Regions from separate parts of the Pseudomonas xanthosomatis genome, predicted to be linked through region 2. Evidence: riboswitches for the same ligand, from Rfam matches in the RefSeq annotation. Region 2 holds a riboswitch; the other holds the start of a gene.
The links. A riboswitch is a leader RNA that binds a small molecule or an ion and turns the genes downstream of it on or off. The one in region 2 is predicted to bind manganese.

Region 1 (3,405 bases), 1.7 Mb from region 2:
CTTTCGATGATGCTGTCCGTCCTTGCCCTGAGCCTGCTCGCAGCCCCCCTCTTCGCGGCCGATAGTCCAAAGGCCGCAGTCGCCGAAGACAAGGCGCAGGTGCTGGAGGAAAAGGTCTTGCAAGATGCCCCGCCGCCCAAAAAAGCCGAAACCATCACCCCCACCGAGGTACAGGCCGTGGACCCGGCCGGCCAGGCGCCGATGGACGACAGCATCACGTGCCTGGCACGCACCATTTACTGGGAGGCCAAAGGTGCCGATGAAAAGGACATGAGTGCCGTGGCCAGCGTGGTACTCAACCGCCTGGGCCATGACGGTTTTCCCGACAGCATCTGCGCAGTGGTCAAGCAGGGAGTGGAAAGCAAGAGCTGCCAGTTCTCCTGGTGGTGTGACGGGCGCCCTGACCAGGTCGAGGAGCCGGAACGTTACGGGGTGGCCAAGGAAATCGCGCGCAAGGCACTCAACCAGCAGCTCAAGGACCCTACCGGAGGAGCCTTGTACTTTCATGATCGCAATGTGAAGCCGGATTGGGCCAAGGCTTACCGCAGAACGGCGCAGACCCGGCACTTTCTGTTCTACAAGCCCAATCAGGCATTGGCGCGCTGATTGGGCTTGGGGTTGAGAGTCATGTCTTTTAATGCCTGCGCCGGCCTCATGGCCCGCAAGCCGGCTCTCATAGAACTGCACATAACTCATTGATTTAGCAGGGCCCTGTGGGAGCGGGCTTGCCCGCGATAGGGCCTCAGGCTCAAACGGCGCTCAGGTGCTCATACAAAATGGTCGCACCCACCAGCATCAGCACCACACCACCCACGATCTCGGCACGCTTGCCGACAACCGAGCCCAGCGCGCGGCCGAGCATGGTGCCGATGGTGACCATGGTCATGGTGGCCAACCCGATGGCGGCAGCCGCCACCCAGATGTTCACATCGACAAAGGCCAGGCCAACCCCCACGGCAAGGGCGTCGATACTGGTGGCAAAGGCCGTCACGGCGAGGATCCAGAACGAATGCTGGCTTTGTTTTTCTTCTTCCTCGTCATCGGCCTTGAGGCCGGCATGGACCATGTGCGCGCCCAACGCCACCAGCAAGGTGAAGGCAATCCAGTGGTCCCACTGTTCGACATACTGGCTGGCCGCCTGGCCCAGCAACCAGCCGACCACTGGGGTGATGGCTTCGATAACGCCGAAGATCAGGCCGGTGCGCAGGGCTTCGAGCAGGCGTGGCTTGTGCAGGCTCGAGCCTTTGCCGATGGCGGCCGCGAAGGCATCGGTGGACATGGCGAAAGCGAGGAAGACAAGAGAGATGGGATTCAACGGTTCGGACTCCAGCCGGGCAACGAGTCAACGACAGCCACCTGCACGCCCGGCACGGGTACAGGAAGGTCGTTGGTCTCGCCAATCCGGGTGGACGCGCTGGCCATGGCAGGTTGCCAAATGTGTTGACCAGGGCACCTTCACAGGGTGTGAAGGCAGGCTACTCCCCAAAGAGTGGCGCGATGATACCAGTGCCCTGTGAAAAAAGTGTGAGTTTCAAAGCTTGGCCGCCTGCCGTGGAAGCGGAGCTTGCCCCGCGATGGGGGTATCACAAATCGCTCCGATAGCGAAAACCCATTGAATGCTCTCGCCCAGGTGCAGTAAGCTCGGGCTCATTCACTGGAGAGCAACATGCCGAAACACACCCGCAACCCCGCCATCAACACCGGTCGCCCTGCGCACCGCGTGCTGGCCGTTGCCGGTCGTAACGTCGTTGCACCCTTTTATTTTGGTTATTGGTTTAGCTGACAGGCGCCGATAACCCACCCGGCGCCCACTTTCGAGGGGCCGCCGAACACGAGAATACTCAAACCCCCGGTCGGCTCCCCGACCGGGGGTTTTGTTTTTCCGGCCCATCAATTTCAACGCTTCATCTTGAGGACAGATTCATGAACTACGCCACTTACGCCTACCCAAGCACCTATGCCTGGCGATTTAGCCAATCCCGTTCGGGCCAGCCTGCCGCCTCCGTTCGGTCGATTTTCGGTGGCAATGCCGCACAACAACTTAATTTGACGACCTGTCGAACACCTCGATAGGGCCGACCACGCGGGCCACAACCCGCCGTCCGCCCAGGGAAAACACGCCATGCAAGCCTCGAACCTCGCCCTGACCCAACCGCAAGCTGCCAACACCACCGTCAGCAAGCGCCTGCCCAGCCCGCACCTGCTCAAGCAGCAGATGCCGCTGCCCACCGAACTCGCCCAGCAAGTCCACGCCCAGCGCCAGGCCATCCGCGCCATCCTCGAAGGCCGCGACGAACGCCTGCTGGTGGTGGTCGGCCCATGCTCGATCCATGACCCACGCTCGGCCCTGGAATACGCCGACCGCCTGGCCGCCCTCAGCCGTGATGTCAGCGACAAGCTGCTGCTGGTGATGCGCGCCTACGTGGAAAAACCCCGCACCACGGTCGGCTGGAAAGGCCTGGCCTACGACCCGCACCTGGATGGCAGCGACGACATGCATTCGGGCATCGCCCTGTCCCGCGGGCTGATGCTGAGCATGATCGAGCGCGGCCTGCCGGTTGCCACCGAACTGCTGCAGCCCGTGGCTGCCGGCTACTTCGACGACCTGCTGGGCTGGGCCGCCATCGGCGCACGCACCACCGAGTCGCAGATCCACCGCGAAATGGTCAGCGGCCTGGAGCTGCCGGTGGGCTTCAAGAACGGCACCGACGGCGGCATCGGCATCGCCTGCGATGCCATGCGCAGCGCCGCCCACCCGCACCGCCACTTCGGCATGGACGCCCAGGGCTACCCGGCGATCATCGAAAGCCTGGGTAACCCGGACACCCACCTGGTACTGCGCGGTGGCCACAAGGGCCCCAACTACGACGCCCACAGCGTGGCCCAGGCGCGCCTGGGGCTGGCCAAGGCGGGGTTGGCGGCGCGGATCATGGTCGACTGCAGCCACGCCAACAGCGGCAAGGACCCGGCGCGCCAGCCTGCGGTGTTCGAGGATGTGCTGCAGCAGCGCCTGGCCGGTGACCGCTCGCTGGTGGGGGTGATGATCGAGGGGCACTTGTTCGAAGGCTGCCAGGCACTGGGCAAGGGCGCGCTGAAGTACGGCGTGTCGATCACCGATGGCTGCCTGGGCTGGGAGTCGACCGAGGCCATGCTGCGCGAGGCCGCCGCTCGCTTGTAGGAACAATGCGCAAGCCTTGCGAGACATGCCCCGGATAAGTGCGCTAGGCTTGCGTTTTTTTACCCCCAAGGAGTAGTCCCCATGGCCCGAGCCACCGCCCGCCACATCCTCGTCAGCAGCGAAGAGAAGTGCAACGAACTCAAAGCCCAGATTGAAGCCGGTGCCGACTTCGCCGAAGTGGCCAAGGCCAACTCCACCTGCCCGTCCAGCCGCCAGGGCGGTGACCT
Region 2 (3,405 bases):
TACGCTCGGGTTGACCTCGACGGTGCGCTTGAGCTGGTTGATCAGTGACTGGCGGTCGACCTGCATCAGCGGCCGCCCATCGGCGCCCTGCATGCCGACCATGGCGTTGCCGGTGGCCAGGCTGCGGGCAATCGACAAAGGGGCTTCGAGGCCGCGCTGGATCTCGCTGACCTGGGTGCGGGCCAGGGCCGACAGGCGCTGTTCGATCACCGCCTCGAACTGCTGTTGGGTGCGTTGCTGCACAAGGGCCTGGGTGCGCTGGCTGGAATACACGGCGTAGAGCACCAGCGCTGCGACAATGCTCAGTACGACGGCGCCGGCCAGGGCCGCCACGGAAAACTGGATCGACTTGAACTTCATGAAAGGCTCCGCACGCAAGGGAGGTCGTGTGCTTGTGTTATCGGCGGGCTAATACCTAAGCATGAGAGCAGAGGCGCAAATCTTACCTGTGGCTCTGGCGGCAGAGGGCGTCAACGCCTAGGATACGCGGCACGTAAATAGGGAGTGTTTTCATGCGTAAGTCATTCGTTGTCAGCATGTTGAGCGCCAGCGTCCTGCTGGGCGGCTGCCAGGCGGTCAATACCACCAGCGGCGGCGCCGTTGGCGTCGAGCGCAAGCAGTACATGTTCAGCATGCTCTCGACCGATGAGGTCAACCAGATGTATGCCCAGTCGTACCAGCAGACCCTCGGTGAGGCGTCGAGCAAGGGCGTACTGGACAAGAACAGCAGCGATGCCAAGCGCGTGCAGGCCATCGCCGACCGCCTCATCGCCCAGGCTCCACAGTTCCGGCCGGATGCCGCGCAGTGGAAATGGGAAGTCAATGTGATCAAGAGTGACGAGCTCAATGCCAACTGCGGCCCGGGTGGCAAGATCATCGTCTACACCGGCCTGATCGATCAGCTCAAGCTCACCGATGCTGAAATTGCCGCGGTCATGGGCCACGAGATCGCCCACGCCCTGCGCGAGCATGGCCGTGAAGCGATGTCCAAGGCTTATGGCGTGGAAATGGCCCGTCAGGGCGCCGGTGCACTGTTCGGCCTGGGCCAGGACAGCATGGCGCTGGCCGATACCGTGGTGAACTACTCGATGACCCTGCCCAACAGCCGGGCCAACGAGAACGAAGCCGACCTGATCGGCCTGGAACTGTCGGCCCGTGCCGGCTACGACCCGAACGCCGCGATCACCCTGTGGAACAAGATGAGCAAGGCGTCCGAAGGCGCGCCGCCTGAGTTCATGAGCACCCACCCGGCCTCCAGCAGCCGTATCGCTTCGCTGCAGGCGGCCATTCCGAAGGTGATGCCGCTGTATCAGGCGGCCAAGAAGTAAGTCACTTCTGGCAGGGCTGCCTTGCAGCCCATCGCGGCACAAGACCGCTCCTACAAGGGACCGTACATTCCTGTAGGAGCGGCCTTGTGCCGCGAAAGGGCCGCACAGCGGCCCCCTTTCAAACGGTTAGCCTATCCAGCCGCTGGTCTTCATCGCCGAATACACGGCAACCACGGCCAGCACGAAGAACGCAGTCGCCGCCAGGCGACGGATCAGCGTCAGCGGCAGTTTGTCAGCGGCAAAATTACCCGCCAGTACCACCGGCACGTTGGCAATCAGCATGCCCAGGGTGGTACCGATGATCACCATGATCAGGTGCGGGTACTGGGCGGCCAGCATCACCGTGGCAACCTGGGTCTTGTCGCCGATCTCCGCCAAAAAGAACGCAATCAACGTGGTCAGGAACGGGCCGAAGCGCCGCGCCGGGTTCTCGTCATCGTCCATCTTGTCCGGCACCAGGGTCCACAACGCAGTGGCGGTGAAGCTCGCGGCCAGGACCCAGTGCAATACCGATTCGCTGAAGAAACCACCTACCCACGCTCCCACGGCGCCGGCTGCGGCATGGTTGGCCAGGGTGGCGGCGATGATGCCGGCAATGATCGGCCAGGGCTTGCGAAAACGTGCGGCAAGAATGAGTGCGAGCAGTTGCGTCTTGTCGCCGATTTCGGCGAGGGCAACGATGGCGGTGGGGACGAGCAGCGATTCCAGCATCAGGATTCCTACGGGGGCGGGTCGACACGGCTATGACACGTACAGCCTCCCCGCCCCGGGTAAGGTGTGCGTGTCATAGGTCTTGTCAAACCCAGGCCCGTCTGTGCGGACCGCGGGTCGTACGCGCCATGGCCTGTGGGCCAAGTATGTTGACGCGTACCGGGCGAGCAGGGCGCTCGCGGGAGACTACTCCCCTAGGACGGAGCGGATTCTGCCTACGCCCATGGCTTTAGGCAAGCGCTGTTTTTCAACCGCGCGTGGCGCGGTAAATGCGAAAACCCATGGCCTCGGCGCGGGTTTCGCAGTTGCCCAAGGCCTCCTGGATCAGTGGCTGGTAACGCAGGAAGCTGTTGGCGACAAGCCGCATTTCGCCACCTTTTCGCAGGTGTTGGCCGGACTTTTTCAGCAAGTTCTCCGCTGCCTGGTAGTGCGTGTGCACCCCGGTGTGGAACGGCGGGTTGCTCAGAATCAGGTCCAGGCCCTGGGGCGCGGCGTCGATGCCGTCACCGCTGATCACCTCGCCCTCCAGGCCGTTGGCGGCCAAAGTCAGGCGGCTGGCGGCCACGGCGAAGGCGTCCACGTCCAGCAGCGTCACCTGGCTTTGCGGGTAGCGGCGCTTGACCGTTGCCCCGAGCACGCCGGCGCCGCAACCGAAGTCCAGCACCTGGCCGACCGGCAGGCCGTCGAGGTGTTCCAGCAGCAGTGCGCTGCCCTTGTCCAGGCGGCCATGGCTGAACACCCCCGGCAGGCTGACCACCTGCAGCGGGCCGTCGGCCAGCGCCAGTTCGAAGCGTTCGGCCAGGCTTTCCAGCGGCTTGGCTTCAGGGGCGTTGTCCACTGTCACCTGCCACAGCTGGCAGTGCCGGGCGCTGTCGAGCTTGCGTGGCTTGCCGAAGGCTTGCAGTTGCTTGGCCGCGCCCTCGATGCCGCCGCGTTTTTCGCCCACCAGGTACAGGGTGCGCCCGGCCAGGCGCGAGGCCAGGGCGTTGAGCAGGTAGGCCGCCAGTTCGCGGGACTTGGGCAGAAACAGCACGGCGCTGTCGAAGGCCACGGCGGGCGCCTCGACGCCATGGTGGCAGCGGCCGGCAAAGCGGCCCTGCAGCAGCGCCTGGTCGCCGGCGTGCCAGGTCCAGGCGTGGGCCTGTGGCAGCTCGGCGAGCAGGCCGTCGGCGGGGGCTCCGGCGATCAGCAGCGGACCCTGGAACAGGTCCGCCTGGCGGAGCAACACTTCACTGCGCGGGTCCATGGACGACGCCTCCTGAAAAAAGTGGCGCAGTGTAGCAGAGCCCGGCCCGGGGCTCAGCTGACCACGCGGCGTGGCTGGCCTGCGAAAAAGGCCTGCACGTTCTCGGCCAGCTGGCCGACG

Region 1: linked by a shared signal. The riboswitch ahead of mntP (manganese efflux pump MntP) and the one ahead of KSS93_RS25400 (TMEM165/GDT1 family protein) in region 2 are both predicted to bind manganese.

What each region holds. Positions count from the first base shown of each region.
Region 1 covers NZ_CP077075.1:4,105,294-4,108,698, forward strand. The annotation lists gene KSS93_RS18145 (cell wall hydrolase) at 1-606, shown strand, start outside; gene mntP (manganese efflux pump MntP) at 749-1,315, opposite strand; yybP-ykoY riboswitch at 1,324-1,496, opposite strand; gene KSS93_RS18155 (3-deoxy-7-phosphoheptulonate synthase) at 2,123-3,178, shown strand; gene KSS93_RS18160 (peptidylprolyl isomerase) at 3,260-3,405, shown strand, end outside.
Region 2 covers NZ_CP077075.1:5,757,198-5,760,602, reverse strand. The annotation lists gene KSS93_RS25405 (M48 family metallopeptidase) at 513-1,328, shown strand; gene KSS93_RS25400 (TMEM165/GDT1 family protein) at 1,455-2,036, opposite strand; yybP-ykoY riboswitch at 2,127-2,246, opposite strand; gene KSS93_RS25395 (methyltransferase) at 2,287-3,285, opposite strand; gene KSS93_RS25390 (2-hydroxyacid dehydrogenase) at 3,339-3,405, opposite strand, start outside.